DNA from 2 places in the Paenibacillus sp. FSL H7-0357 genome. Region 2 is predicted to be linked to the other one. Evidence: riboswitches for the same ligand, from Rfam matches in the RefSeq annotation. Region 2 holds a riboswitch; the other holds the start of a gene.

Region 1 (15,279 bases), 3.5 Mb from region 2:
TAAGTGCGACCAAAACCTTTAAGGAGATGAGCCAATGGCCATTCTGGGTTGGATTCTGATTATTGCTTTAATCGCGGTCGGACTGGCCGGGGCTGTATACCCGATTCTACCTGGTGCGCTGGCGATTTATCTGGCCTTCTTTGTATACGGGTGGTTCTTCAGCTTCGAACCTTTCGGAGTCTGGTTTTGGTTGTTCCAGACGCTGATTGTAATTATCTTGTTTGTGGCTGATTACGTTGTCGGGGCTTGGGGAGTCAAGAAATTTGGTGGCTCGCGCGCCTCAGTCATCGGCAGCACCATCGGTCTGATTCTGGGGCCGATTCTGACGCCTATCGGTCTGATCCTCGGTCCGTTTATCGGGGCCTTTGTAGGTGAACTGATGGCTGGCTCAAATCCCGGCAAAGCGGTCAAGGTCAGCTTCGGTGCATTGCTTGGCTTATTCAGCAGTACGGTAGTCAAAATCATACTGCAAATTGCCATGGTGGTCCTTTTCTTTATCTGGATCGTAATAAATTAACAGCGAAGAAGGCGAAACAGTTTGTCCAAGAAAGAATCTTTTGTCAAAGGCACGCTTATTCTAGCCGCTGCCGCGCTCGTGGCCCGGGTGCTCGGGCTTGTCCAGCGGGTGCCGCTGGAGCATTTATTCGATGATATCGGGAACGCTTCGTTCACGCAGGCGAACAACGTCTACCTGCTGCTGCTGCCGCTGGCCACAGCCGGAATCCCCAGCACACTAAGTAAAATGGTATCCGAGCGTTATGCCCTGAACCGGCCGCATGAAGCGCAGCAGGTGTACCGGGCCGCACTTATATTCGCCGCTATTGTAGGTGTGCTGATGAGTACAATCTTGTACATAGCTGCTCCTTATTATGCGGAACATACCAAGGTTCCAGAGAGCACCCTGGCCATTCGGGCGATTGCACCGGCACTGCTGCTGTTCCCCTGCATCGCGATGATGCGCGGTTATTTCCAGGGACGCAACAATATGATGGCTGGAGGAATCTCGCAAATTGTCGAGCAGATTGCCCGGGTATCCACGGCCGTGCTGCTCGCTTTTATTTTGCTCCGCCAGGGATACAGCAATACATGGATGGCAGCCGGCGCGTCATTCGGCAGTGTGCTCGGCAGTATCGGCGCATTTGGCGTCATGTTGTATTATGCAATAAAGCTGCGCCGCAGTGAGGAGCAAGTGGCCCTCTATAAAACCAATGAAGCCAAATTGCCGCTGCTGGGTATTTACAAGGATATTTTTAAGCTTTCTATACCCATTGTGTTATCTTCAATTACGGTTCCGGTAGTGAACTTTATCGATACTTCCTTCATTGTGCCATTGCTTAGTGGGCAAATCGGTATGGCAGAAGCGACCCAGGCTTTGGCGATTTTTGGCAGCCGGGCGCAGAGTATCGCGGGAATACCTCCTGTGTTGTCCATTGCGCTAAGCACCTCGCTGATTCCGATTATCTCAGCGGCCTACGCCCGGCGTGATGAAGAGCACTTGAAACGCCAGGTGACGCTCGCGATGCGCATTTCGATATTAACGGGAACACCAATTGTACTTGCTCTCGTTGTATCAGCCTATTCTGTGAACGGACTGATCTTCAGCAGTCTTGACGGCAGCGGGATTGTTGCGATGCTGACGCTTGGTACGATTTTTCAGATTACAATGATGACGACCAACTCCATTCTGCTGGGAATGGGGAAATCACGAATTTCCATGTATTATGTGATGGCAGGTCTTCTCGTGAAGTTAGGTTCAAACTTCCTGCTGAGCCGCGCCTTCGGGATATACGGCATTATTGCAGCAACGGCGCTTTGCTTCTTCATCATTACTTATCTTAATCTGCGCATGCTCAAAACCATTGTTCCTTTTGAGATTATGGGTAAACGCTGGGGCGGATTCACCGTTGCGGTTCTCGCTTCCGGCGGAATTGGCTACGGCCTGAACGAAGCGGGAGTGATGCTGACCCATCTGATGCCTGCACGGCTTGCTTTCCTGATTACCTGTCTGGTTGTAGGTGCAGCTGTTGTTGTAATTTATCTTGTACTCCTGATTGTGCTGGGTGTGCTAAGCCGCCAGGAGGTTGCCAGTTATCCGCGTGCTTTGCAGAAGCTGCTCAAACCACTGATGAAGCTTCAGCCTGAACGTGTTCGTACTAACGAATAATGCTATGATTAATGTCTTATTTCGTCTATTTTATTTGACTTCCTGAGCACATTTTGCTTCACTTAAAGGGTAACCGACTCAATGATGAAGAAAGGATTGGATAATCCATGGATAAAATTTCTTCCCCTGCGGAATTTCAGGTAGCGATTCAATCACCGCGCTTGAGCGTAGCTGTATTCAAGGCGGATTGGTGCTCCGATTGCAAGTTTATTGATCCTTTTATGCCTGAAGTAGAGCAGAAATACGATGGACGTCTTACGCTTGTCGAAGTAGATGTCGATGCGGTAGGCGATGTCAGCCAGGAACAGAACATTCTTGGAATTCCCAGCTTTGTCGCTTACACCGACGGCCGTGAGCTAGTAAGATTCGTTAATAAGCTGCGCAAATCCCGTGAGGAAATTGAGAATTTTCTGAATACGGCGCTTGAGGTTTATCTGAGTATTCACAAGTAATGAAGTTTGCACACCGCTTTCGCCTTGATAGAGCAGAAGCGGTGTTTTTTTAATCTTTCTTCCCTTATATTATCCAGTTCATTCCTATGAAAATTGCGGGTGATCCTATTGACGACAAATCAATTGAAAACGCTTAGCTATATCACTTGCCTCACAATGTTTTTCGCCTTGCTTGGAGGCGCTGTGGTCACGAAGACGGGATCGGGACTGGAGTGCGGACATGATTGGCCGCTCTGCCACGGAAAGCTGATTCCAGCCTATACCGTGGGATCAATGATCGAGTACACCCACCGCTTGTTCAGTGGGTTGGCGGGTTTGGTGTCGTTAATATCGATGTTTGCTTTTTGGCGTTATGCCCGCAGACAGAAGGAACTGCTTGTTTATGCTGGGCTGACACTTTTTTTTGTAGTGGTACAGGGTGGAATGGGAGCGCTTGCGGTCATGCAAGCGCAGTCAGCTGCGGTGATGGCGCTGCATATGGGCTTCTCTTTAATAGCTTTCGCCAGCTCACTCATGCTCGCGCTGGGTACGAAGCGCGAGCATGAATCTAGAGCCGTAGAGGAGGCTTACGGGCAAGGGGTAAGCCGGGGGTTCCGCAACTTAACGTGGTTTACGGCGTTATATTCATATATTGTCGTTTATATCGGAGCTTATGTTAGCCACACGGATTCACAGGGAGGCTGCTCCGGCTGGCCGCTCTGCAATGGGGAATGGATTCCCGAGCTGTCTGGTGGTGTAGGCATAGTATTTGTACACCGGGTTGCGGCGGCACTGCTGTTTGTTCTAATCGCACTGCTTGGACATTTAGCCTATTGGAAACACAGAGCATGGCCTGAGCTGAGGGCTCTGGGCGTTGCCGCGGTTGTGCTCTGTCTGCTGCAGGTACTCAGCGGTGCGGCTGTGGTGCATACGCTGTATAACGAACAATTGTACATATTTGCTGCGCTGGCCCATATTTTGCTGATTGCTGGACTGTTCGGAGTCTTGTGCTACATGAGTGTGCGTGTATGGCAGCTGAGCAGAAAGAATAAATCAAACTAAATGCAGGGGAAATGTTCGTCTGTCCTGTATCGTTAGTTCTCAGTAAGACTGCCAATCAGACTTTGGGCACTCAGCCAGGTTTGAGGAGGAACAATAAAGTGGGATACGATAATTTGCGTCAATGGATCGAGCAGTTGAGAAAGGATAAGGATCTCGCTGTGATTGATACTCCGGTGGACCCTTATCTTGAACTGGCGGAGATTCATCGGCGTGTGGTACGGGAAGAAGGGCCGGCATTGCTCTTTACCCATGTAAAAGGAACCCCTTTTCCGGTCGCGACAAATTTATTCGGGACGGTCCGCAGGGTAAACCAGGCATTTGGGACCCGGCCCGAGCAGCTGATGAAGTCGCTGACGGGGGCGGTGGAAACTTTGCTGCCGCCCACCCCCTCGGCGATATGGAAAGAAAAAGGCCTGCTGTATGATCTGCTCAAGGTAGGCGTCAAAGATGTGCCCCAGGGTGAAGCGCCTGTGCTGGGCATATGCCGCAGTACCGACCCGCTGCAGGAATTGCCCAGAATCACAAGCTGGCACGAGGATGGCGGGCCGCTGATCACCCTCCCGTTAGTATATACCGAGAGTATTACCAATCCGTTGAACCGTAACCTTGGAATGTACCGTGTGCAAATTTATGATGACAATACAACAGGTGTCCATTGGCAAATCCATAAAGGCGGCGGTTTTCATCACCGTGAGGCTGAACTGCTCGGCGAGGCTCTGCCAGTCTCCGTATTTCTCGGCGGCCCGCCGGCGCTGATTGCCGCAGCCATTGCTCCCCTGCCGGAGCGGCTGCCTGAACTGCTGCTGGCTTCGCTAATGCTGGGCCGTCGGCTGCCCATGGTTAAGGATCCCATGGGCGGACACCGGATTCCCGCTGAATCCGAATTCGCCATCCGCGGTCTTGTAACGCCGCTGGAACGTCGCCCGGAGGGACCTTTCGGAGATCCCTATGGATATTATTCCCGGCAGCATGATTTCCCTGTCCTGCATGTTCAGCGGATGTGGCACCGCAAGGATGCGATTTATCCGGCAACGATTGCCGGCAAACCCCGCCAGGAGGATTATTATTTGAAGGATTTTCTTCAGCGCCTCCTGTCCCCGGCCTATCCGCTGCTGATGCCGTCAGTCAAGGCACTGTGGTCTTATACCGAAGCCGGCTCGCATTCGCTGGCATCCGCCGTTGTGCGCGAAAGCTATTCGCGCGAAGCGCTGGCATCGGCTTTCCGCATTCTGGGAGAAGGCCAGCTGTCTTTGACCAAATTTCTGCTGCTGACGAATGAACCGGTGGATCTTTGCGATTTCCCCAAGCTGCTGGAGACGGTACTGGAGCGTTTCGATCCGCAAACTGATCTGGTTGTGCTGAATAATACGGCTCAAGATACCTCGGATTATACCGGACACAAGCTGAACCGCGGCAGTAAAGGCGTAATGATGGGCATCGGATCCCCGGTTCGGGTGCTTCCCCGTACCTATAATGAGGGAGTGCTTCCCGGAATTACCGGCGTTGTTCCTTATTGCGGAGGATGTTTAACGGTATCGGGTGCATCCTATATAGACGACCCTGAGCTTCCGCTGAGACTGATCGCCGAACTGCGCCAGAACGAAACGGAATGGCCGCTTGTCATACTGGTGGATCACGCCGCTGAAACCGCTCAGACGCAAACCTCCTTTCTGTGGACTGTGTTCACCCGGTTTAATCCGGCGAGCGATATTTACGCAGAATCCAAGGTTAACCGCCATCACATTGGCTATAAGCTGCCAATTGTTATCGACGCCCGCATGAAGCCTGATTATCCGGATGAGCTGGAACCGTGCGGGGATATTGTGAAGGTGGTCGACCAAAACTGGAAGAACTATTTCCCGATGCTCACAAAACTAAGTTAATGCTTCCGAAATTAGTTTTGTACGAAGAAGAATCAGGAAGAATTGCTCACAAAACTAAGCGAATGCTTCCGAAGCGAGTTTTGTACGAAGTAGATTCAGGATGTAATGCTTACAAAACTTTAAGGAGGACAAAACATGCTGCGGATATTACTGGGAGAACCGCCGCGCGAGAACGGCGGTGTACTGGCTGAAGCCATGGATAACATGGCGAAGCTTGCAGCGATGCTGCGCAAGGAAATGAACGCGCATGAGGACCACGACCATGAATACCGCAAGCTGGAGATATGGACGCGCGGGCTGATTTCCTCCCTGGACGAGTTGGAGCAAAGCTGGTTCGCGGCAGCCTTTTACCGGAAATTGGTTGTTGCCGGTTATATGGATGATATGACGGTGATCGAGCAGGGCGATTATGCCAGGTATGTTTATTTTTATAAAAACGGCTTTATTCGTGTCTTCTCACTGCTGGACAAGCTTGGAACTGTATTGAACAGTCTGTATAATCTCAACACGACCAAGGTCAAAGCCCATTTCTCATATTTCACCGTGCTGCGGCAATTTCAATTGCTCAAAGCGCATGCGCCGCTGGCGGAAGAACTGGAGAATATCAAGAACTCTTACCGGGAGCCGCTGCAGAATCTGCGCAAACGCCGCAACGCCGAAGTTCATTATATGAATGCGGAAATGCAGGATGATCTCTGGCAAAGACATCAAGGTCTGCATGACAAAATTCAGCTTGAAGATTTGGACAGTCATCTGGAGGATTTGAAGCAGTGCCTCGAGATGGTGTGCAAATCTTTAAGCGCTTCGTTCCGTTACAGCAATGAGCAGTGGCGTAAAAACGCGGCAGCCTTGAAAGCAGGGGACGGCTCCAAGTAAAACTTTCCCTTTGACAAAAAACCTGAAAATTACTATACTTAGGCATGCATTCGTTTCTCACAGAGAACGGCAACTAATTTCATATCATAATCTTATCGAGAGCGGCGGAGGGATAGGCCCGATGAAGCCCGGCAACCGATTTGTGTAATACGCGTCAACCCGCGTTTTAGATGAATGTCATGGTGCTAATTCCTACAATACCGCGCGGTTTGCGGTCTTTGGCAGATGAGAAGGCATTGTTAATAAACGCACAGGGCCTCTTGCGATCTGCAATCGATCGTAAGAGGTCTTTTTGATGTTATAGAAATAGAAATTAAAGAGAGGGGGACAGCAATTGATAGAGCTAAAAGGTTTAACCAAGGTCTACGGAAAAGGCAGCAAGGCCGCTACAGCGCTCTGGGATCTGAACCTGTCCATCAAAAAAGGTGAGGTTTTTGGAGTAATCGGCCATTCTGGAGCGGGAAAAAGCACCCTAATCCGTTGCATTAACCTGCTGGAGCGTCCGACAGAGGGTGAGGTATGGGTGAACGGTGTGGATCTGACGGCGCTGAATCAGAGGCAATTGCAGGTGCAGCGGCGTAAAATCGGAATGATTTTTCAGCATTTCAATTTGCTCACTTCGGCTACAGTATACGATAATATCGCTTTTCCGCTGCGGCTGATGGGCACTCCGGGAAAAGAAATTGACCATAAAGTGAAGGAACTGATAACACTGGTTGGTCTCGAACAACATCTGAACAAATATCCTGCCCAGCTGTCCGGTGGACAGAAGCAGCGGGTGGGCGTGGCCCGTGCCTTGGCTAGTGATCCCGATGTGCTGCTATGCGACGAAGCGACCTCGGCGCTGGATCCGCAGACAACGGATTCCATCCTGCGTCTGCTGCTCGATATCAACAAGCGATTTAATCTGACGATTGTGCTGATTACGCATGAAATGCATGTCATACAGAGCATCTGTGACCGGGTCGCAGTCATTCATGGCGGCGGTATTATCGAGCAGGGGGATGTCGCAGAGGTATTCCTGAAGCCCAAGCATGAAGTAACCAAGGAGTTTATCCGTAGTGAAACTCAGCAGGACGGGCCTCTTCGGGCGGCCATTGATGCAGTGAACGGTGATTTCGGCAAGGCCGTCAAGATTACCTTTTTGGGACAAAAAACGTACGAGTCTACCTTGTCCCATGTGGCCCGCGATACCGGGGTCAACTTTGCGATTTTACAGGGGACAATCTCCACAATTAAAGATGTGCCTTATGGCCAGCTGATTGTCCGTTTTGAAGGGTCTCCTGAAGCGGTTGAAGCCACAATCGCCGAGTTAACGGCGCAGGGGCTTGATGTGGAGGTGATTTCATAGTGGGCGGCTTGAATTTTAATACGATTAATTGGGAAGAAATGCTTGATGCTACAGTGGCTACACTAAAAATGTTGGCATTTTCCGGAATATTCACAATTATTCTTGGTTTACCACTCGGAATTGTGTTATATTTATGGGGAAGATCAAATAACATTGTTATCAGGGTTATTTACTCGGTATTATCACTACTTGTAAACATCCTGCGTTCCGTTCCATTTCTCATTCTAATGGTAGCATTGATTCCTTTCAGCAAGTCGATTATGGGGACTTCGATAGGTGTGCTCGGTACGATTCCGGCGCTGGTCATCGGTGCGGCTCCGTTTTTTGCCAGACTGGTGGAGACGGCACTGCGTGAGGTTGACCGGGGCGTGATTGAAGCAGCACAAGGAATGGGAGCTTCTACAGGGCAGATCGTTATGCGTGTACTTTTGCCCGAGGCTCGTCCAGGCTTGCTTGCCGGAGTGACCATCACTCTCGTTACGCTCGTTTCCTACACCGCGATGTCGGGGATGATCGGCGGCGGCGGTCTTGGTGACCTGGCAATCCGCTACGGTTATTACCGGTATGAGAAAGAAGTTATGATTATCTCCGTAGTGCTGATGGTTATACTAGTTCAGCTGCTGCAAATGGCCGGAGACCGGCTGGTCAGATTTTTTACCCGGAAATAAGGTACGTCCATATATAGCCTTATTCATACATTTATTAAAGGGGGATTTACAGATGAAGAAAGTACTGCTCACATTTTTCAGCTTGACCTTGGTATTGGTGCTGGCTGCTTGCGGCAACAATAACAATACCAATAACGTGGCCAATTCCGCCGCAACGAATGCACCAACAACAGATGCTTCTGCAGAGCCAACGACCGAACCGGCTGCAGAACCTGTAACCCTCGTGGTCGGCGCATCTCCTGTGCCGCATGCTGAAATTCTCAAGGCTATCGCTCCGCTGCTTGAAGCACAAGGCATCAAGCTGGAGATCAAAGAATTTACAGACTATATCCTGCCGAACACACAGCTTGCCGAAAAGGCACTGGATGCGAACTTCTTCCAGCACAAGCCTTACCTTGATGACCAGAACAAAAAGAACGGCTCGGATCTGGTATCGGTAACTGCTGTTCACGTTGAACCTTTCGGCGCTTATTCCAAAAAAATCAAATCAATTGACGAACTGGCTGACGGCGCGAAAGTAGCCATTCCGAACGATGCCACCAACGGTGGACGCGCACTGATTCTGCTGGCTAAAAACGGCCTGATCACCTTGAAAGACGATACTAATATCACTTCCACCAAAGCGGATATTACCGAAAACAAAAAGAAACTTGAGATCATTGAATTGGATGCAGCAATGCTGCCACGCCAGCTTGATGAAGTGGATATTGCTCTGATCAACACCAACTTTGCACTTGAAGCCGGCCTTGTTCCAACCAAAGATGCATTGTTCATTGAAGGAGCAGATTCCCCTTACGCCAACCTGCTGGTATCCCGTCCTGATAACAAGGATTCCGATGCTATCCAGAAGCTGGCTGCAGCTCTGAACTCTGCGGAAGCTAAAGCATTTATCGAAGAGAAATACGAAGGTGCGATTATCCCTGCATTTTAAGCTGCTGCCTTAGCTGACTTAACAGAATTACAACGACGGAAAACCCCGCATGCCAGAAATAGGCATGCGGGGTTTTTAGTACTCCGGTTGTTGCGAAATGTGAAATCCTCTATAATACATATAACAAGTGGAAACGGCTTCGCCGTAGTGTGAAGCCTATAAATTCTTATAGTTCAAAAAAATCCCGGGTCTTCTTCTCAGAAGATCCGGGATCGGTATCAAACGGGATTAGAATACTTGAACAACTTCTTCTACGCCTTCTACTTCTTCAAGGAGGGCGCGTTCGATCCCGGCTTTCAACGTGATCGTGGAGCTGGGGCAACTGCCGCAGGCACCCATAAGCTTCAACTTAACAATGCCGTCTTCAACATCGATCAGTTCGACGTCACCGCCATCGCGCTGCAGGAACGGACGAAGTTTATCGAGCACTTCCAGTACTTCATCATACATGGTGGTGCTTTGTACATTCTCACTCATTTCTCAATCACTCCTTTCGTAAGTTCATTATAGTACAAAAAGTTAAAAAATAAAATGGTTAGTGCAGAATAGGGAGAGCATCATGAGACCAATTATTGAATTTTGTGCCAGTAATATTGGCCATGGCACGGAACCGCTGAAAAAAAAGCTGGAACAAAATCCGGAATACGATGTCATTGAATACGGTTGTCTGAACAACTGCGGCGAGTGCTACCTGCAGCCATTCGCCATGGTTGACGGCGAGATTATTGAAGCAGCTTCTCCGGAGGAACTGGAAGCAGCCATCGAGGCCGCAATTAAGGAACAGGAAGCATGGGACAATCTGGAACTGGACTAGTCAAAGGCTAGTCCTATCCTTGGCCTACCTTAACTTAACCCAAAGGCCGTTTGGACATCCACAATACGCCGCTTTTCAGCAGACGGGGGACACGTCCCATGACGGAGCGGCGGCCCATCAGCCCGAAACCGGCATGTTTGCCCAGGGAACCAAGCGTTCCCTTCAGCTTGATCGCATGGAGCTTCGGTGTTTCGCCGCGCCACAGCGCCTGAAGGACATGTGCTACCTGTTCCCCTTGCGCTCCGGCTGCCTGAGCACTTGGAGCGAACGGAAGGCTGGCGCAGTCGCCGAGCACGTACACTTCCGGATAATCCGCTATATTGTAATATTGGTCCAGCATGATCCGGCCACTGCGGTCTTTGGCTACTCCGAGCTGCTGGACTACCCGGACCGGCTGGATTCCGGCGGTCCATACGGTAACATCAGCAGGAATAGCCTGGGTGCCATTATAGATGGCATCCTTTTCTACATGAGATACGGAAATTTTGCCCAGTGTTTCGACATGGTGTTCGCTGAACCATTCCTCCACATACTTGGACAGCTTCGCCGGAAAAGCCGACAGCACGCGTTCCCCGCGATCCAGTATAGAAATATTCAGGTCAGGACGGCTTTCACGCAGCTCTGCGGCAATTTCCACTCCGCTTAATCCCCCGCCTACAATATTAACCGTTCCATAAGGCTTCACATCATTCAGCCGCCGATACGTTTCCCGCGTTTCCGAGAAGCTCTGGATACTGCAGGTATATTGCTCTGCTCCTTGAATGCCATGATAATTATCTGTACAGCCGAGAGCGATCGCCAGGATATCATAGGAAACCGGCTCGCCGGTCTCCATGAATATCATTCTGCTCTCCAGATCAATGGAGCCTACTTCACCATATCTGACGGTCAGACGCGGGTGCACGGGAAACTGGATGCGTAAATGGTAATCGTTCACCGTCCCTGCAGCAAGCGCATAATACTCTGTCTTGATTCCCTGATAAGGCATCCGGTCGATTAGGACGATCTCCATATCATGAGGGAGATGGTTGTTGAGCAGTTCTTGGATAAGGGCAAGGCCGCCGTAGCCGCCACCCAGGACGAGTAGTGTTCTCATGCAGACCGATCTTCCTTTCGAGTAGTGCTCAAATATGGTTTTTGCAGCAGCGAAGGATAATTCCGGCTAACTCAGTCGTTTAATTATTCGTAAACCTTAATTTCATTGTAGAAGGTATCCCGTTCAACCGGAATCCGTCCGGCGCCTTTTACGAGCCAGATCAATTCTTCGCGTGTCAGACCTTCAGGAGTTAAAGCACCTGCGGCGTGACTGATCCGTTCTTTTAGGATCGTGCCATGCACGTCGGAAGCTCCGAAGCTTAGGGCAACCTGAGTCAGCTGCGCGCCAATATTAATGAAGTAAGCTTTAATATGGTCAATATTATCCAGCATCAAACGGCTGATCGCAATTGTCTTAAGATCTTCGTACGCGGAGTTGCGGCGCATAATCCCGGCGTTTTTGTTCTTGGGCTGCATGGACAACGGGATAAATACCATAAATCCGTTCGTTTCATCCTGCAGCTCGCGGATTTGCAGCATATGGCGGATGCGGTCCTCGTGCGATTCGATGGAGCCGTAGAGCATGGTGGTGTGCGTCTTCATGCCCATCTGATGGGCAACCCGGTGCACTTCCAGATACTCTTCGACGTTTGCTTTATCAACGCGCATTTTTTTACGGTATTGGTCAGAGAGAATTTCAGCTCCGCCTCCGGTAAGCGATTGGAGTCCGGCTGCGCGCAGCTGCTCCAGTACTTCACGGATGCTGAGTCCGCTGATCCGGGTGAAAAAGTCAATTTCCGCCGCAGTATAGGCTTTTAAGGTAACTTCAGGAAACCGCTCATGCAGAGCTTTCAGCGAATCAACGTAATATTGGAAGGGCACCTTATCATTATGGCCGCCGACAATATGGAATTCGCGTACGCCGGGATGAATATGCTGTTCGACATATTGCACCATTTCCTGACCGGAAAGGGTATAAGCGCCTTCTTCTCCGTCATCCTTGCGGAAATTGCAGAATGCACAGTGGGATTCGCAAACATTGGTGAAATAAAGGCTCATATTTTCGATAAAATATACCTTGTTTCCATTCTTGCGCTGGTTGACTTCATTAGCCAGCTGGCCGATCGTGAGCAAATCGTTGCTCTCATATAAATAAACGCCGTCTTCCAAATTTAATCGTTCTCCGCCGCGAACCTTTTCGATAATGTTCGCCATTCTGGCGTCTGTGTGGGGTGTGATAAGAGTAGACATATGATTTCCTCCTGAAGGTTTGGCGAGGTGAATGCACCCGCAGAATCGTAACCGAAAATTGCTAAAACACGTGATGTCCAGCGTAAAAAATGGAGGCTTTGATGGCCTTCGTGACAATTTTCCGAATTTTTACGTATATCGCTTCCCCTATTATAAACCTCTCTCCAAGGGTGAGCAACCGCTGAGACTTGAAGTATAGAGCGGATAAATCGTATCCAAAGCAGCAGATATGACTTGAGGGCATGGGAAGAGTGGGGTATACTTAATTTAATATAGAAAATTACTTTTGGCCGGAAGGCTGTCATAGCATAAGAAGCAGATAGGCTAACAAACTTTCAGGAGGTTGAGATCATGATTACAATTAGTGAAACAGCGGCAGAACAACTCAAGACAATGCTGGCTGAGCAGGAGCTGCCCAACATGTTCCTTCGCCTTGGCGTAACACCGGGGGGCTGCAGCGGGTTCTCCTACGCCATGGGCTTTGACGATAACGAGAGCGAGCAGGATGTCTACCTGGATGTCGCTGATCTCAAGGTAGTTGTAAGTAAAGACGACATCCGTTATCTCAACGGTCTTGAGATTGACTTCGAAGAATCCGGCATGACCGGCGGGTTCACCATTAATAACCCGAATGCCACCGCCACCTGCGGCTGCGGTTCCTCCTTCCGTACGAAGGACGATGCCGGCAAGCCTGCAGCTGAGCCTTGCTGAATGGGAAGGGCCGTTTAGTGTCAAAGATACTGAAAGAGGCGTTAATATACGCTTTGATATTTATAACTATTCCAACAGTAATCAATCTTATCTTCACACCAGAAGATGTTGCAGACCTTTTTGATTACGGCTTTTGGGTAGGCACAGGACTTTTCCTGACAGCTTTTTTTATTGTTTTTGTACTGGTTTTCTTGGTGCTTTTGCTAAAACGTACTTTTCGCAAATCTCCAGAGAAACGTTTGTAACACCCTTCATGACGTGCAGAATGAGACTTCAAGGTTAATCGCCTTGGAGTCTTTTTGTATTTCCAATATTTAGTGTGCCTGATATACTGGAGCATAAATGAACCATACGGCACATTACTATTGATATTAAGGAAGTGATCTGAATTGATCATTGAAACACAACGGCTGATGATCAGGGAATTTTCGCCCGGGGATTGTGCAGCGGTTCACAGCTACGCATCGGACCCAAGGGTAGTAGAGCATATGATGTGGGGGCCCAACACGGAAGAGGAAACAAGAGCCTATCTTCATTTAACAATCAGCCAACAGCATCAGGAACCGCGTAAAGTTTTTGAATTTGCAGTGGTTCTAAAAGAGACCAACCAGCTGATTGGCGGCTGCGGAATTCATACGCCTGAGCAGGGCCAGGGAGAGATAGGTTATTGCTTTAATTCCCGGTATTGGGGGCAGTGAGAAAGGAGCGGACACATGGAGCGATGGGAATATCAAAACAATTAAATTTAAGACCGGCGGATTTTGGGGCGGCAGAGTTGATAATTCGGAATTTCAGGAGGAGCTGAATTTTTATGGTAAGGAGGGCTGGGAGCTTGTATCCTGTTTTGACACCAGCCAGGCACAGGGGGCTTCCAAAGATGTCATTGTTGTCTTTAAGAGAAAGCTGATTGGGCCGTAAAGTACGGGAATGAGGTTGAACCCTCTCTTGCAGCGATATTGCCCATTACCTGCGCGTCATAGCAATTGCTTCTATATAAGTTGAACTAAAGAACTACCTAGAGGCAAAAGCAGCGGAGGGGAATTTTGGAACTGGAGGAACGGTAGTGTCCGCCTTTGTCTTCGGATTTCTACCGCTAAATAGCGGTTAAAATCAAGAAATCCGAAGACAACAGCGGCCGGAAGTCCAAATATTCACCGCAGTTGCGTTCTATGCCGGCTTGGTAAGTCTAAAGTTCAACTTATATATATAAGTAGTTAATAGATCTCAGCGAATGAAGCTGTCCATCTGCACAAGCCATCCTCTCACTCCTTCATAGAGTATAGTATCTGCAATGAAGGAGTGAAACGATCGCCGCAATCAGGCCGGAAGGATAAACTTGAAGTTAATCATAAACACGATTAAAGCGGCGGCCCCCATGGAGAAGGCGATACAACTGGCGCCAAGCACTCTGCGGCGGTCTTTTATAAACTTGAAGCCGAGCGCGCAGACAAGGATGGTGGTACCCGCCAATACAACAGACATGCCAACCATAGCCACCCAATACAATACCTCGAACAATTGTGCCACTAAGGATCCCTCCTCTTACCGCAATAATACAATGAATTTTAAGATTATTCCAGTTAGTCTGCAGAGGCTCTATATCGAATCATTTCTATTGAATCGTCAAAATAACCGCGCTGTTGCCGTCAAAAAAATGATTGTCGGATGATGCGGATGAATACAGCGCAGTGCGGATAAAGTCCCAGGACATACGGCCCCGGAGCCATATGCCCTTTTTTGCTGTGAACGCCTTCTTACACGGACAATCATACAGGAAGGCGGGGCCGCTCCTGAGTAATGTATAGGGTAGGCTGGGAATGCGAAAGGAGCGGGATTAAAATGGCGGGAAGACAACTGGCCAGCAAATGGCTGAAGACCGAAGCGCTGCTTAGCGATGCGCGGGTTGCCGGTTACATTCCGAGAACAAGGGAATACAGTGCTGCCGGGCTGCTTAAAATGCTGAGAAGTTATGGGAATGTTGTGATTAAACCTGTCGTAGGCGGCGGGGGTTACGGAGTAATTAAAGTGTTTCTGGACGGGCGTGGATACGGCTTCACATATATGGACAAAACACGCGTGTACGGGGATTTCTCTTCCATGAG
Region 2 (15,279 bases):
TACCTGTGCCGCAAAATGCCAGGCCGTACATACACGAAACTGTCGCAGCATAAATCCCTCCTGCCATAGGCAGTAGTGACCTAAAGATATATCCAAGTAAACATTCAGCTCAATAAAAGGAGAAACTGGAGATGACAAACAATCAAGCGGAACCGCAGCTGGTGCCCACAAGCGGGCAGTATACTGCCGGTGAAGAGACAGCCCAAGCGATGGCCCAAACTGCTGTGGAAGAGTATGAGTTTGTTGACGGCCAGCTGGAGGCCGAGAATGCATTTGAGTCTAAGGCTGCTTTGCTGGCTGTAGGTACCTTGTATGGAGTGGGTGTCGGTCCCGGGGACCCGGAGCTGATTACGGTCAAAGCCTGCCGTCTGTTGAAAGAATGTCCGGTGATCGCCTATCCGGCTGCCAAAAAAGGCGGTAAATCCTATGCACAGGAGATCGTCGACACCTATGTAAATGAGGACGAAAAGGTCATGCTGGGACTTGTGTTTCCGATGACTAAAGACCCTGTGCAGCTGGAGAACGGGTGGCGCTGGACTGTGGAGCTGTGCTGGAATGAGCTGCGCCTTGGCAATGATGTTGCTTTTGTGACGGAGGGTGACCCCAATCTGTACAGCACCTTTATTCATCTGGCCCGTTTAATGCAAGAGCAGCATCCCGTTGTGCCGATTGTATCGGTTCCCGGAATTTCATCGGTGCTGGGTGCCGCTGCGGCACTCGAACAGCCGCTTGCCGACGGCGATCAGCGGGTGGGTATTATTCCGGCTACCGATGACCGCGAGGCGCTGAAGGAAGCGCTGCTGCATCATGATACTGTAGTGTTCCTTAAGGTGGCGAAGGTGCTTGATCTGGTGCTGGAGGTGCTGGATGAACTGGGTCTTGGAGGAAAAGCGTCCGTTGTCACCAAGGTGACTTCTCCCTATGAGACCGTCTGGCGGGATGCCCGCGAGCTGCGCGGCTCGGATCTGGAGTATTTGAGTCTGATGGTGGTGAGCAAATGACGGAAGTACAGCTGGAACCTAAGGTCTACATCGTCGGGGCAGGACCCGGCGATCCTGAGCTGATTACCGTTAAGGGCAGCCGTATTCTGCGCTCGGCCGATCTCGTATTGTACGCCGATTCGCTGGTCAGTGAAGAGCTGATCTCCAGCGCGAAGCCTGGTGCTGAGGTGCTGCAAAGCTCAGGGATGGATCTGGAGCGACAGGTGGAGCTGATGGCAGAAGCGGTGCAGGCCGGCAAAAGCGTAGCACGTGTGCATACAGGCGACCCCTCGATGTATGGTGCGATCCTGGAGCAGATGTCGCTGCTGAAGCTGTGCGGCGTCGGCTATGAGATCGTGCCGGGTGTCAGCTCTGTTTTTGCCTCAGCGGCGGCACTTGGCGCGGAGCTGACGGTGCCGGAGCTGACGCAGACGGTCATTCTGACCCGTGCCGAAGGACGCACGCCCGTGCCCGAGCGCGAGCAGTTGCGCCGTCTGGCCAGCCATCACTGCACGGTGGCACTGTTCCTCAGCGCTTCACTGGCCGGACATGCGGCGGAGGAATTCCTCGCCGCCGGATGGAGTCCGGACACGCCTGTGGCTGTGGTCAAACGGGCCACCTGGCCGGATCAGCAGATTCTGCGGACAACGGTAGAGAGACTGGAGGCTGACCTGCGTGAAGCGGGCATTACGATGCATGCGATGATTCTGGCCGGCTGGGCACTGGATCCCGGGCTGGTCGACCGCGATGCTCACCGCTCAAAGCTGTACGACAAGACGTTTACCCACGGCTGCCGGGAAGGGACCGGCAATCATGGATAAGAAATATGCGGCTGTCGCCATTACACGTAACGGCATTAAGCTTGCGCTGACGCTGGGGGAGCAACTGGGCGGTACCGAAGTATTCTGCTACGCCAAGTACAGCGGGGAGCTTGAAGAGCTACCGGGGGAACGCCGGATATTTGCTGAGCCGCTAAAAGAGCTGCTGCCGGTTCTATTCCGACGTTATGAGGCTTTGATTCTTTTCTTCTCGCTTGGCGCAGCGGTAAGATTAGCTGCGCCTTTACTGCAGGATAAAAAAACCGACCCCGCCGTCATCGTGATTGACGAACGCGGAGAGCATGTAATCAGCATGCTCTCCGGCCATTTAGGCGGGGCCAACAGGCTGACACTGCAGATTGCCGGGCTGCTGGGCAGCCATCCGGTGATCACGACCGCCTCGGATGTTCAGGGGACGTTCGCGGCGGATTTGCTCGGCCATGAATTCGGCTGGCGGCCGGAGAGCTTCACCCACATGAAGGCGGTGAGCGCCGCCTTGGTGAACGGCGAGCGGGTAGCCTTCCTGCAGGAGCACGGGGAGTGCGGCTGGCTGCACCCCGGAGCGGCATTGCCCGAGCATGTGCAGCTCTGCGGGGATATGGCTGAAATGCGCGCGGCTTCCTTCAGCGCGGCAATTGTTGTAACCGACCGGCTGCTGAAAGCGCCGGAAGCGGCGGCTTTGCCGGAACGGACCGTAGTGTACCGTCCGCGCAGCCTGGTGCTCGGCCTGGGCTGCAACCGCGGCACTTCGGCGGCGGAGCTGGAAGCCGTGGTGGCGGAAACCCTGGCAGAGCTGGGGCTGTCCCTCCTAAGCGTGCGGAATGCGGCCACTGCCGGGATCAAAGGCGATGAAGCCGGACTGCTCGCTTTGTGCGCCAAGCACGGCTGGGAGCTGGCTTTATATCCGCCGGAGCAGCTGAATACGGTTCCGCTGGACCAGCCGTCGGAAATTGTATTCAAGGCGACCGGAGCATATGGTGTTTGCGAGCCTGCAGCCCTTTTGTCTTCCGGTGCGAAGGACTTGCTTTTGCCCAAGAAAAAAAGCGGCAATGTGACGATTGCCGTGGCCAGGGTTATTTTTGACAGAGGGGAGGCAAATGCAGATGTATGAGTGGGAAGGAGACGGGCTTCCGTTGCAGCGGCGTGCCCGCATCCTTGTAGCCGGTACAGGCAGCGGTTCGGGAAAAACGACTGTAACACTTGGGCTGATACGGGCGTTTGCCCGGCAGGGACTGAATGTACAGGGCTTCAAATGCGGCCCGGATTACATTGATCCGGCCTATCATGCCGCTGTCACCGGACGATCCCCCCGGAATCTTGATTCCTGGATGACCTCAGGCGAGTATTTGCTGGAGTACTTTCTGCGCTCCTCAGCGGAAGCGGATCTTTCGGTGATCGAAGGGGTCATGGGGCTGTATGACGGCAAAGAAGCGACAGGGCTAACCGGCTCAACCGCCGAGATTGCCATCCTGACAGAAAGTCCGGTTTTGCTGGTGCTCGATGTCCGCAGCATGGGCCGCAGTGCGGCGGCAATAGTACTGGGCTTCCAGCAGCTGGAGCTGCGCGTACGTATTGCCGCAGTTATCGTGAACCGCTGCGGCAGCGCCAGCCATTACCAGACGGTGAAGGCGGCGATTGAAGCTGCCTGTGGAATTCCCGTGCTGGGCTGGCTGCTGCGGGATAGCGGGCTCGACATTCCGGAGCGGCATTTGGGCCTGCTGCCCGCCGTTGAGCGGGGGGAGCTGGAGCCCTTGTTCGACCGTGCCGCCGATCTGCTGGCGGAGGGCACCGACCTCTCGGCGCTGCTGCAGCTTGCCGGAGCAGCGCCCCCGCTGCGGCATCCGCTCCTCTTACCGGAGATCCCGCTGGCAGAGATCTCCCTGTTTGGTGACCCTCCACAGGGCGGGTCGCCAGCTGAAGACTACCCGGTGGCGGCGTCCGGATGCCTGCGTGAAGATCAACCGGCAGGCATCGCGGAAACAGGATTACCAACTAATCCTGCTCCCGATTTGCACCTTTCCCGGGGTGTGGAAAGTGAACGGGCAGCTGCTTCCCAGCGGCCAGACCAACCGGAAATCGCTAGCAAATCCGCTGCGATATTCCCAGCCGTATCTCCAAGTAGCCATCTTCCCATCGCTCCGTCACTCGCGTCAGCCAGCTACCAGCCGCCGGTTCACCCCATCCATCCGTCCCTTGTACCAGCCGACTACCGCCCGGTTCTTGCCGTTGCCCATGATGCGGCATTTAATTTCTATTACACCGACAATCTGGAGCTGTTGGTTCGAGCCGGTGCAAGACTGGCTGAATTCAGCCCGCTGCGCGGCGAGGGCATTCCGCCGGATGCGGACGGCATCTATATCGGCGGCGGGTTTCCCGAAGAGTTCGCTTCTGTGATCGCGGGGAACAAGGCTTTCCTGAACGGCATCCGGTCAGCTGCGGCGGGCGGAATGCCGCTCTATGCCGAATGTGGCGGCTATATGGTACTGGCCCGCAGTCTGACCGACCGCAGCGGGAACTTGCATGAGATGGCCGGGATTATTCCGGCCCATACGGTTATGCAGGAGCGTCGTGCGGCGCTTGGTTACCGGGAAGTTACCGCGATCCGGGACTGCCTGCTGCTGCAGCAGGGAGAGACGCTGCGCGGACATGAATTTCATTACTCCGTCATGAGTTATGACCATGGAGAGCCGAGGACCTTTGCGTATGAGAGCAAAGGGAGGGGCGGCAGCCAGCCGGAAGGTTATGTAAGCGGCAATGTGATGGCAGCTTATGCCCATATTCATCTGGCTTCTTATCTGCCGGCCGCCGCACGGTTTGTCGCAGCATGCCGGGCCTATCATGAACGTAAGTAAGCCAGATATTTACCAGCTATGACAAAGGACAAAACAGCTGCTCCGGTTAAACAGGGGATAGCGTGTAATGTCCTTTTTTTCGGAAAACAGAAGTATGTCAACCGCTTGTCATAACCCTGCAACCCACGTATAATAAAGGCAAGAGAGCGCTTCAATATTGTATAACTACCGGTAGAGCCGGTTAACGGCCAGCCGTTCATGGAGAAGGGGGAACACTGCAGTGAAATTGTTGGGAGCGATTGAAGCAGGGGGAACGAAGTTTGTATGCGGAGTGGGGAATGAGGACGGGACGATAATCGACCGGGTCAGCTTTCCAACGACAACGCCCGAAGAGACGATGGGACTCGTGATCGATTATTTTGGCAATAAACAAGTCGACGCCATCGGCATCGGCTCATTTGGACCCATTGATCCGGTGCTGGGAAGCCCTACGTATGGATATATTACGACGACTCCGAAACCTCACTGGGGACAATATAATTTGGTAGGAGCCGTAGGCGGACAATTCAATGTGCCGATCGGTTTTGATACGGATGTGAATGGAGCAGCGTTGGGTGAATACAAATGGGGCGCGGCTCAGGGGCTGGACAGCTGTCTTTATATTACCGTTGGCACAGGCATCGGGGCCGGGGCAGTGGTCGGCGGTGAGCTGATTCACGGCTTATCCCATCCTGAAATGGGGCATATTCTCGTGCCGCGCCATCCGGAGGACAACTTTGCAGGCTTTTGCCCTTATCATGGGGATTGCCTAGAAGGCCTGGCCGCAGGTCCGGCGATCGGCAGCCGTTGGGGCCAGCCGGCAGGCGAACTGCCTGCGGATCACCCGGCTTGGGCCATGGAGGCCCATTATCTGGCGCATGCACTAATGAATTATGTGCTTATTCTGTCTCCGCAGAAGATCGTTATGGGCGGCGGTGTCATGAAGCAAAGTCAGCTGTTCCCGTTAATCCATGCCAAGCTGCAAGAGTTGCTGGGGGGTTATGTGCAGCATCCTGCGCTGAATGAAGGCATCAGCAACTATGTTGTTTCACCACAGCTTGGAGACAATGCCGGACTGTCCGGAGCGCTTGGATTAGCCAAAATGGCATTGGACAGAGCCTAACACAAAAAGAGATTGACTGTTCGGCAATCTATGGTATCCTAGGATTTAACAGTATAGCATTTAAGAGGGAGCACCTCTTTCACGTTCAGCGTGAGAGAGGTGCTTTTTGTGCGTTCAAGGGGTCTATATAGCAGTCGTGCTCTATAGATTGGAAGCTCCGGCGTTGACGCGATCATGCTTGCTGTAAGACGAGGAAGGTAGGGATCGGGATGCAGATCGTATTTATGAACCGGTTGTCGAGAATGTCAGGGGCGGACCAGGAAGCGTTTGCCCAGCTATGGATTGGCGAGGAAGAAGGCAGTTGGAGTGTGGGCTGGCGCGATTTTTCCGGAGCCGAGGAGCTGAGCGACAATATTTGGTATGAGGGCGGCTCATGGAATGAGATGTTATGTGTATACAGGCATGAGCTGGCGGTAAAGATGGGGGACGGCTACCGTCCGTTAATCGACGGCGTATTCCATGAAGAAGAGGGTCTGAACAGCCGTAATCAGGAGCAGCTCAAGCTGCAGCATTACAGCGAACAGCACGCTAACGAAGCCATCTATGAGGAGCTCTGCGCCTGGCGCAGGGGCAGGGCATCCAGTGAGCGCAAAGCGCCTTATATTCTGGCCAGCAACCGTCTGCTGCGGATGCTCAGCGCATTTCTTCCCCGCACGCCGGAGGAACTGCTGCAAATCCCGGGGGTCGGCGAGGGAAAGGCTTCGCAATACGGGGCCGAATGGCTGAACATCACTTCGGGAGCTTCGCGTGATCACAGTTATCCGCTGAGCTGGGTCAACGAGGCTGTTGAAGAGGAAGCTTTCAGCTCATGGCTTTATAAGCAGAAAGAGCTTAAGTACAAGAAACAGCTGGAACGGTTGCGGCTGCGGCGCATAGTGCTCCAGGGGATTGAAAACGGCCTGGGAATGGACCAGCTCAAAACGACGAGCGGGGTTAGCCGCCGTGAAGTGCTCGAAGCGGTAGAAGAACTGGAGAAGGACGGATATTCCGTGGAGAAGCTGATTGAGCTGGAACTACAGGGAATTTCACCAAACGAGCAGGACAGTATATGGACCGCTTATGAACTGTTGGGGGATTCCTTCCTGAAGCCTGTGCTGTATAAAACGTACGGAGAGGAATTTTCACCTGCCGAAGGGCTGGATATGTATTATGAACGGCTGCGGCTGATCCGGATCCGTTTCCGGCGCGGTACGGAGAGCGGAGTGGAGATGGCTACGGGGTTTTAGAATAAGGCTTTCGATGCCGGGGCGAAATGGAGTTGCCTAAGCGAAAGAATTGTAGCTAAGCGGGATTTTCCCCTTGCAGGAGAGAGTTCCGCTTAGGTTTTTTTTCGATTTGTATTACAAAATATGCAAACAGGGTAATGAACATTAACCTTTAGGCAGATGATCAAAGGGGATTTGCGGATTGCCGCTGAACATATTCTGGATTGGAGCTGTATACATGAATGTTTTACAATGGCTTGAAGTGTGGTATTCACGGCAATGTGACGGAGATTGGGAACACAGCCAGGTTGTCAGCATCACGACACTTGATAATCCCGGGTGGTCTGTTGACATTTTTCTGGGGGGAACTGAACTGGAGGATAAAGGTTTTGAACTGCTGAATATTGACAGGTCGGATCTCGACTGGGTATACGGCAAGGTAAGCGATAATATTTTCCAGGGAAGAGGAGGAGTGAACAATTTAGAAGAGATCCTACAAATATTTCAGCAATGGGCAATGCTTAACGAAGATTAGGAAATGATGCTATTCAGCTTCTTCTAAACAAAAAGACGAAGGCTTCCATTCCCTTGCGGTACCGGTGCCTTCGCCTAGCGTATTCGTCCGTTGTTGTTCATAGCCAATCCTTTTTGCGGAAAACAAACAGCATCCCGCAGCCGAGCGTCACCATAACGGCAATAACGCCATAGTAGCCGTACTCTGAATGGGTCTCGGGAATATTGTCAAAGTTCATCCCGTAGATCCCGGTAATTACGGTCAGCGGCATGAATATCGTTGTAATGGCTGTAAATACTCTCATAATTTCGTTGGCACGGTTGGCAATACTCGATTGGTATGCCTCGCGCAAGTTGCCCATAAGATCGCGGTAGGTCTCGAAGGTTTCAGAGATTTTGACCGCATTTTCATAAATATCGCTAAAATACTTCTGCAGCTGGTCATCGATCAGGCGGAGGTCTTTTTTATTTAGGGTGTTGATAACCTCTTTCTGCGGTCCAAGCATCTTCTTCAGCCAGAGAATTTCGCTGCGCAGACCGATAATCTCGCTAAGATGCGATTTCTTGGTATGCATAAGAATATCCTCTTCCAGCTTCTCAATCCGCACTTCAATCCGGTCGCCGACGGAGAAATAGTTATCCACGACAGTGTCGATCAGATGGTACAGGAAGCGGTCCGGCTCGCTGACCTCCTGCTCCCACAGGATGGGTTTCAGCACACGCAGTTCATGGATCTTTTGTTTGGTGACGGTAATAATGTAATGTCTGCCGAGAAACACGTTCAGTGCACGGAGGAAAATCTCCTCGTCATCAAAACGGATACTGTTGACAACTATAAAATAATGGCTTTCATAAATTTCAATCTTCGGGCGCTGCTCCTCTTCGCTGAGGCAATCCTCAACGGCCAGGTCATGCAGATTGTATAGGGGCTGAAGCAGCTCCAAATCCTCAACATCCGCATCAATCCAGTAGAAGCCCTCTGTAGGGGCTGTCAGTGTTTCTTCAATATCCTCAATAGTTGTAAAAACCCCTGCGTTCACCAGCCGGATTTTCATCTGATTCACTCCTTCTGTCCCCGGTCTTCTCCAGGGAGATGCTAATTAAAGCACAGAGAAAAAAATCAGCTTGGCCGGTGGTACAATCAATGAATCAGGCCAAATGACGTTTCGAGAGCATGAAGAAGAACTGCTCCCGCCGCCGGCAAGCTGATGTTAATCCTGTGTGGTAGCTCACTTTGCACGCTTAACTGCGCACCCGGGTCGCCTTCCATTCTTCTCTCACCTCTTCTTTTCGTCATTTATGGTATGAAACACTTGTCTAGTATAACGCCGGGGTATGCCTCTTTCAAGCAAAATTCTTTTCACTTTCAGGGGCTCTTTAGCATTGTATGGACTTGACGAAAAGGAGGTTCATGATTTAAAGTGAATTTTAAGAAAAACAACGTTTGACATTTTAGATTTTTCTAACTGAATACAGCTAAATCTTATCAAGAGCAGGTGGAGGGACTAGCCCGATGAAACCCGGCAACCGGCGTGTGAACGCACGGTGCTAATTCTTGCGGAAGCTTTGCAGGGGATATTTGAATCCCGGCAGAAGTTCTCTGGCAGATGAGAGAGGCACATATGACTGCAAATCTATGACCTTTCTCGCCCGAGAAAGGTCTTTTTTGGTTGTATTTTAAACACAAGCCGTATTAGCGGCACTCAAATTCAGTTAAGGAGTGGACACAACAATGCCAATTAAAATTCCCGACAGCTTGCCGGCCAAAGAGGTATTATCCGGGGAGAATATCTTTGTAATGGATGAAAGCCAGGCCTTCCACCAGGACATCCGCCCCTTGAGAATCGCTATTCTGAATTTAATGCCGACTAAGGAAACGACGGAAACGCAGCTGCTGCGCCTAATCGGAAACTCGCCGCTTCAGGTTGATGTGATTCTGCTGCATCCCAGCTCCCATACCTCCAAGAACACTTCGGCAGAGCACTTGAAGAGCTTTTATAAAACCTTTGACGAAATCAGCCACCGCCGTCTGGATGGATTAATTGTTACCGGCGCCCCGGTAGAACAGATGGAGTTCGAGGATGTGAACTACTGGGAAGAGCTGAAAGAAATCTTCGAATGGAGCAAACACAACGTTACTTCGACCATGCATATCTGTTGGGCTGCCCAGGCAGGATTGTATCACCACTTTGGAGTGCGCAAGGTTAGCTTGGATGAGAAATGCTTCGGAGTTTTCCCGCACACCCTGAGCCATAATAACGTCAAGCTGCTGCGCGGATTTGACGAAGTGTTCCATGTTCCACATTCCCGCCATACCGACATTTCCCGTGAGGATATCCTCGCTAATCCGGATCTGCAGATTTTGGCCGAATCGGAGGAAGCCGGAATTTATCTGGTAGCAACACATGACGGAAGACAGATTTTCGTTACCGGTCATTCTGAATATGATCCTTTTTCCCTCAAATGGGAGTATGACCGGGATGCAGCCAAGGGGATGGATGTCGCACTGCCGAAGCATTACTATCCAAAGGATGATCCGCAGCGCACACCGCCGGCCGTCTGGCGGGCCCATGCCAACTTATTGTTTGCCAATTGGCTCAATTACTATGTATACCAGGAGACCCCTTACGATATTGGTCCAATAATTTAAAAGAGAAGACGTTAGCTGCTTCACACCATATAGAAATGATTACACCACATTTAGGAGGCTTACAGATGGACGAGAAACTTAGGATTGAAAGCAGACTGGCGCAAATTGGCTCGCAGGAAGATCCCGGTACAGGGGCAGTAAATTATCCGATTTATAATGCAACGGCATTCCGCCACCCTAGACTCGGACAAAGCACAGGTTTTGACTACAGCCGCACCAAAAGCCCAACCCGCTCCGTGCTGGAAGAGGCGGCTGCGGAGCTGGAATCCGGGGACGCCGGTTTTGCCTGCAGCTCCGGGATGGCTGCGCTGACCACAGTGTTTGCGCTGTTCGGGCATGGTGACCATCTGGTGGTCTCGCTGGATCTGTACGGGGGCACATACCGGCTGCTGGAGCGGATTCTGTCCAAGTACGGGATCACCGCCTCCTATGTGGATACAAACGATCTTGATGCGCTGGAAGCGGCACGCCTTCCGAATACGAAGGCTGTATTTATTGAAACCCCGACCAATCCGCTGATGATGATTACGGATGTATCAGCCGTGTGTACGTGGGCCCGCCGCCATGGGCTGCTCACAATCGTAGACAATACGCTGCTTACCCCGTTCTTCCAGCGTCCGCTGGAGCTCGGCGCGGATATTATTGTCCACAGTGCCACCAAATATCTGGGTGGCCATAACGATGTCCTTGCGGGTCTTATCGTTACCAAGGGCACCGAGCTGTCGGCAGAAATGGCCATTCTGCATAACTCTCTGGGTGCAGTGCTTGCACCAAATGACAGCTACCAGCTGATGAAAGGCATGAAGACGCTGGCCCTGCGTATGGAGCGGCATGAGAGCAATGCGCTGGAATTGGCTCATTATCTGCTGGAGCACCCGGCTATTGCAGAGGTATTCCATCCGGGGTTGCCTGATCACCCGGGCTACGAGATTCAGAACCGCCAGTCCTCGGGCAACACCGGGATCTTCTCCTTCAAGGTAAAAGACGCCAGATATGTGGAGCCGCTGCTCCGCCATATCCGCCTGATCGCCTTCGCCGAAAGCCTGGGCGGTGTCGAGTCGCTGATGACCTATCCGGCGGTGCAGACCCATGCCGACATTCCGGTCGAAATTCGCGATGCCGTAGGCGTGGATGACCGCCTGCTGCGCTTCTCCGTCGGAATAGAGCATGTGAATGATCTGAAGAGCGATCTCGGCCAGGCGCTGGAAGCAGCGCGGATCGAGCTTGAGGAAGCTGCGAATTAAGGGAAACAACAGGGATGAGCGAGAATGAAAAATCGTTAAAATCCGCTGTCCAACTGCTTCATTTCGGCGGGGGAATCGACCGGAAAGCGAGTCGGTCGAAGACCCTATCACTGATCTGGACCAGGTTCTCGCAGGCAAATGATAAAGGATACAGGCAGCAGCGCCGCTTTATGGCGCTGCTGTTTTATTGTATGCAGAAGTAAATAATGTAAAAAATGTGGAATGAGCGGTAAAAGTGCATCTGAATTTGGCGTATGTGGGCAATGCAGCGGCATGAGCGGTAAAAGTGCGTTTGAATTCACCGTATGCCCACTAAATGGCGGATTTAGAGATTGAACACCTTAGGAGCCCCAGCCCCCAGCAAACTTCCAGATGAAGCTGCGAAGTCCATGCCCTACTTTGAGGGAGGATTTTGCCTCGGCTGAGGAATCGCGTGTACGCAAAAAGTTTCTCAAGCCGCCCGGATTGTGATACGATGAAGAAACGAGCTTATTCAAATGTTATACAAATTTAATTCATCCATCATACTAAATGGGCTTAAGAGGAGGCTGCGAACGATGAGTGCGATAGATCTTATTCTGGATAAGACGCTGAAGGGCGAACGTCTTCAATTGGAGGACACTATCCGGTTGTTCGAGAGCAACGAAATTGAGAAAATGGGCGCTGCCGCAGATATTATTATGAAACGCTGGCACCCGGACCCGCTGGCCACATTTGTGATCGGCCGCAATATTAACTACACTAATGTGTGCGATGTATACTGCCGTTTCTGCGCATTTTACCGCAGACCCGGATCCGAGGAGGGCTATGTGCTTCCGGATGAGACCATCTATCAAAAAATTGCCGAAACCATAGCCGTAAACGGTACGGAAATCCTCATGCAGGGCGGCACGAATCCGAATCTGCCGTTCAGCTACTATACGGATTTGCTGCGTGGCATTAAGCAGCGTTTCCCGGAAATTACAATGCATTCCTTCTCCCCGGCGGAGATTATGAAGATGAAGGAAGTGTCCGGCCTTTCTCTGGAAGAGGTAGTGCGGGAGATTCATGCCGCAGGACTAGATTCGCTACCAGGCGGTGGAGCGGAAATTCTTGACGACCGTACCCGCCGCAAGATCAGCCGGCTGAAAGGCTCCTGGCGCGAATGGATGGACGTCATGCAGACCGCACATAAAATCGGCATGAACACAACCGCAACGATGGTTATTGGCCTGGGAGAGAGTATGGAAGAGCGCGCGCTTCATTTGCTGCGTGTGCGTGAAGCTCAAGATGAGTGTATCGCCAATAAATATGACTCTGAAGGGTTCCTGGCCTTCATTTCCTGGACATTCCAGCCGGACAACACCAACCTGAAGCTGGACAGACAGACGCCGGAGGAATACCTGAAGACGGTAGCCATCAGCCGGCTTGTGCTGGATAATATCAAGAACTTCCAATCCTCCTGGGTAACGATGGGTCCTGAGGTTGGCAAGTTGTCCCTGCAATACGGATGCAATGATTTCGGCAGTACAATGATTGAAGAGAACGTGGTTTCCTCGGCGGGTGCGACCTACAAGGTCAACATCGAGTCGATCACCCAGCTCATCCGTGAGGCGGGCAAGATCCCGGCGCAGCGCAACACACGCTACGATATTCTGCGGACGTTCGAGGATGCCAATGCGAAGATCGACAATGATTTTGTGATGCAGAACTAGGAAGCTCCGCTGATATTCTAAGTTTAATAAACCTTCATAACAATGCGTTAGAGCACCTGTCCGTGTACTTGGCAATTCACGGGCGGGTGCTTTTTGCTGTGTGCCTGCGTGGTGATAACTAACCAGCGGCTATGTCGAATCTACTAATATTTCAAGTTTTACAAAACTATTTATTAGATTTGATAAACTTCGACAGATTCCTTAACTTTGTCATGATACACTTTTTGCGGTCGGTATAAAGAGACAAAGTGGGAGGATTATTAACTTATGAAAGTAACAAGATGGAACAAGCCTATCGCTTCAATACTGGCGGCAACGGTTCTTGGTGCGCAAGTGTTGGGAGGGATGTTTGCAGGTTCAGTTTTGGGAGCGGAAAAGGTTGAAGCCGCAGGTGCTGCAGCAGACTCTTCGGCCACAGTTAAACTGCGGCTCATGAGTACAACGGACGTGCATACAAATGTCTATGGCTGGGACTACTTCAAGAATAATAAATCCTTGACGGTAGGTCTGGACCGCACAGCAACATTGGTCAAAACGGCCAGACAAGAGAACCCGAACAATCTTTTGCTCGACAACGGTGATTTGATTCAAGGCACTCCGCTTGGCACTTATATGGCAACCAAATCGGACATTATGACAAAGGCGGGCAAAATTCATCCGCTGATCGCAGCCATGAACGTGATGGGCTATGACGCAGCGACCTTCGGCAACCATGAATTCAACTACGGGTTGGAGTATTTGGATCGGGTAGTTAATGGAAGTAAGGAAGATAGCGAAGCTACGAATGCTGATTTTAAATATGTGAATGCAAACATTTATATTGACGACCATAATGCGGATCCTGCAGATGACGTCAATGCCTATAAGCCTTATATCATCATTCCTAAGACAGTTACTGACAGCAGCGGCCAGACGCAGACGATCAAGGTGGGACTCCTTGGACTGGTAACACCGCAAATTATGGAATGGGACAAAGTGAATTTGGAAGGCAAATATATCACCAAGGATATTGCCGAAACCGCAGAGAAGTTTGTTCCCCAAATGGAGCAAGCGGGCGCAGATGTAATCGTGGCGATGGCACATACCGGATTTGATGCATCTGCCGTGAAGGGTGATCTTTCCGAAAATGACGTCAATGCGCTGAGCAAAGTGCCGGGTATCGATGCCATTACCTTCTCCCACAGCCACAAGGTATTCCCGACCAACGGGAATGATACCCTGCTGGATGCTTCTTTTAAAGATCCCGTGACCAAGCTGCCGTACAACAACGACAAAGCGGTCATCGACAATGCAAAGGGACACATCAATAATGTTCCTGCTGTACAAGCCGGCTACGGCGGTGCATACCTGGGCATCATCGATCTCTCGGTTGTCAAAGACGGAGACAGCGGCTGGAAGGTGGATAAAGCCAACTCGGAATCCTCCACACGTTCGATCTACCGCACAGAAAACAAAGTGAACATCGCAAATGTTGCTCCGGATGCCGAAGTGGATGCGGCGGTTGCTGCCGACCATGAAGCTACAATCGCGTACACCGGCCAGAAGCTGGGCGAAACTACGGCTCCGATGAACAGCTACTTCGCTATGGTACAGGATGATCCGACAGTACAGATCGTAACCTATGCGCAAAAATGGTACGTGGAGAATTACATCGCCACCAGCGCACCGGAATACAAGGATCTGCCAATTCTCAGTGTCGGGGCGCCTTTCAAAGCGGGACGAAATGGCCCTGACGAATACACCAAAATTGATAAAGGCGATTTGACGATCCGCAGCGCCAGCGACCTCTATCTCTATGACAATACGCTGAAGGCGATTCTGGTCAAAGGCAGCACAGTCAAAGAATGGCTTGAAATGAGCGCCGGTGCCTTCAACCGTATCAAAACGGGCATTTCGACGCCGCAGTCTTTGCTTAATCCTTCTTTTGCCGTATATAATTTCGATGTAATTGACGGAATTAAATACCAAATTGATGTGACCAAGAACGCAAAGTACAAGCCGGACGGGTCTATCAATGACGCAACTTCCAGCCGGGTGACGGAAGTGACCTACAACGATCAGCCGCTGGATATGAATCAGGAATTCGTCGTTGTAACGAATAACTACCGTGCCAGCGGCGGCGGCAACTTCCCAGGTGTGAAGGACTCAGTCATGATCCTGAATTCCCAGGAAGAGAACCGCCAGGTGCTGATGGATTACATTACCACTGCCGGTACAATTG

Evidence for each region. Region 2 has a riboswitch for S-adenosylmethionine ahead of metA (homoserine O-acetyltransferase MetA). Riboswitches for the same ligand answer to the same signal wherever they lie in the genome.
Region 1: it holds a riboswitch for S-adenosylmethionine, as region 2 does, so the genes downstream of both, H70357_RS27980 (methionine ABC transporter ATP-binding protein) here and metA (homoserine O-acetyltransferase MetA) in region 2, are expected to answer to the same signal.

Annotation. Positions count from the first base shown of each region.
Region 1 is NZ_CP009241.1:6,328,877-6,344,155, reverse strand. It holds gene H70357_RS28010 (DUF456 domain-containing protein) at 35-517, shown strand; gene H70357_RS28005 (putative polysaccharide biosynthesis protein) at 539-2,164, shown strand; gene H70357_RS28000 (thioredoxin family protein) at 2,272-2,616, shown strand; gene H70357_RS27995 (COX15/CtaA family protein) at 2,725-3,657, shown strand; gene H70357_RS27990 (UbiD family decarboxylase) at 3,756-5,540, shown strand; gene H70357_RS27985 (Cthe_2314 family HEPN domain-containing protein) at 5,676-6,416, shown strand; SAM riboswitch class I at 6,506-6,648, shown strand; gene H70357_RS27980 (methionine ABC transporter ATP-binding protein) at 6,751-7,767, shown strand; gene H70357_RS27975 (methionine ABC transporter permease) at 7,806-8,435, shown strand; gene H70357_RS27970 (MetQ/NlpA family ABC transporter substrate-binding protein) at 8,488-9,366, shown strand; gene H70357_RS27965 (NifU family protein) at 9,595-9,843, opposite strand; gene H70357_RS27960 (YuzB family protein) at 9,926-10,180, shown strand; gene H70357_RS27955 (NAD(P)/FAD-dependent oxidoreductase) at 10,215-11,276, opposite strand; gene mqnE (aminofutalosine synthase MqnE) at 11,360-12,466, opposite strand; gene H70357_RS27945 (HesB/IscA family protein) at 12,818-13,177, shown strand; gene H70357_RS27940 (hypothetical protein) at 13,195-13,422, shown strand; gene H70357_RS27935 (GNAT family N-acetyltransferase) at 13,567-13,875, shown strand; gene H70357_RS35505 (DUF4177 domain-containing protein) at 13,844-14,095, shown strand; gene H70357_RS27930 (hypothetical protein) at 14,495-14,704, opposite strand; gene H70357_RS27925 (YheC/YheD family protein) at 15,017-15,279, shown strand, end outside.
Region 2 is NZ_CP009241.1:2,175,522-2,190,800, forward strand. It holds gene cobI (precorrin-2 C(20)-methyltransferase) at 291-1,001, shown strand; gene cobM (precorrin-4 C(11)-methyltransferase) at 998-1,801, shown strand; gene H70357_RS09490 (cobalt-precorrin 5A hydrolase) at 1,794-2,909, shown strand; gene H70357_RS09495 (cobyrinic acid a,c-diamide synthase CobB) at 2,902-4,650, shown strand; gene H70357_RS09500 (ROK family protein) at 4,871-5,752, shown strand; gene H70357_RS09505 (HRDC domain-containing protein) at 5,962-6,978, shown strand; gene H70357_RS09510 (immunity 53 family protein) at 7,196-7,492, shown strand; gene corA (magnesium/cobalt transporter CorA) at 7,590-8,525, opposite strand; SAM riboswitch class I at 8,951-9,084, shown strand; gene metA (homoserine O-acetyltransferase MetA) at 9,203-10,120, shown strand; gene H70357_RS09525 (aminotransferase class I/II-fold pyridoxal phosphate-dependent enzyme) at 10,186-11,364, shown strand; gene H70357_RS09530 (hypothetical protein) at 11,379-11,567, shown strand; gene mqnC (cyclic dehypoxanthinyl futalosine synthase) at 11,922-13,058, shown strand; gene H70357_RS09540 (bifunctional 2',3'-cyclic-nucleotide 2'-phosphodiesterase/3'-nucleotidase) at 13,326-15,279, shown strand, end outside.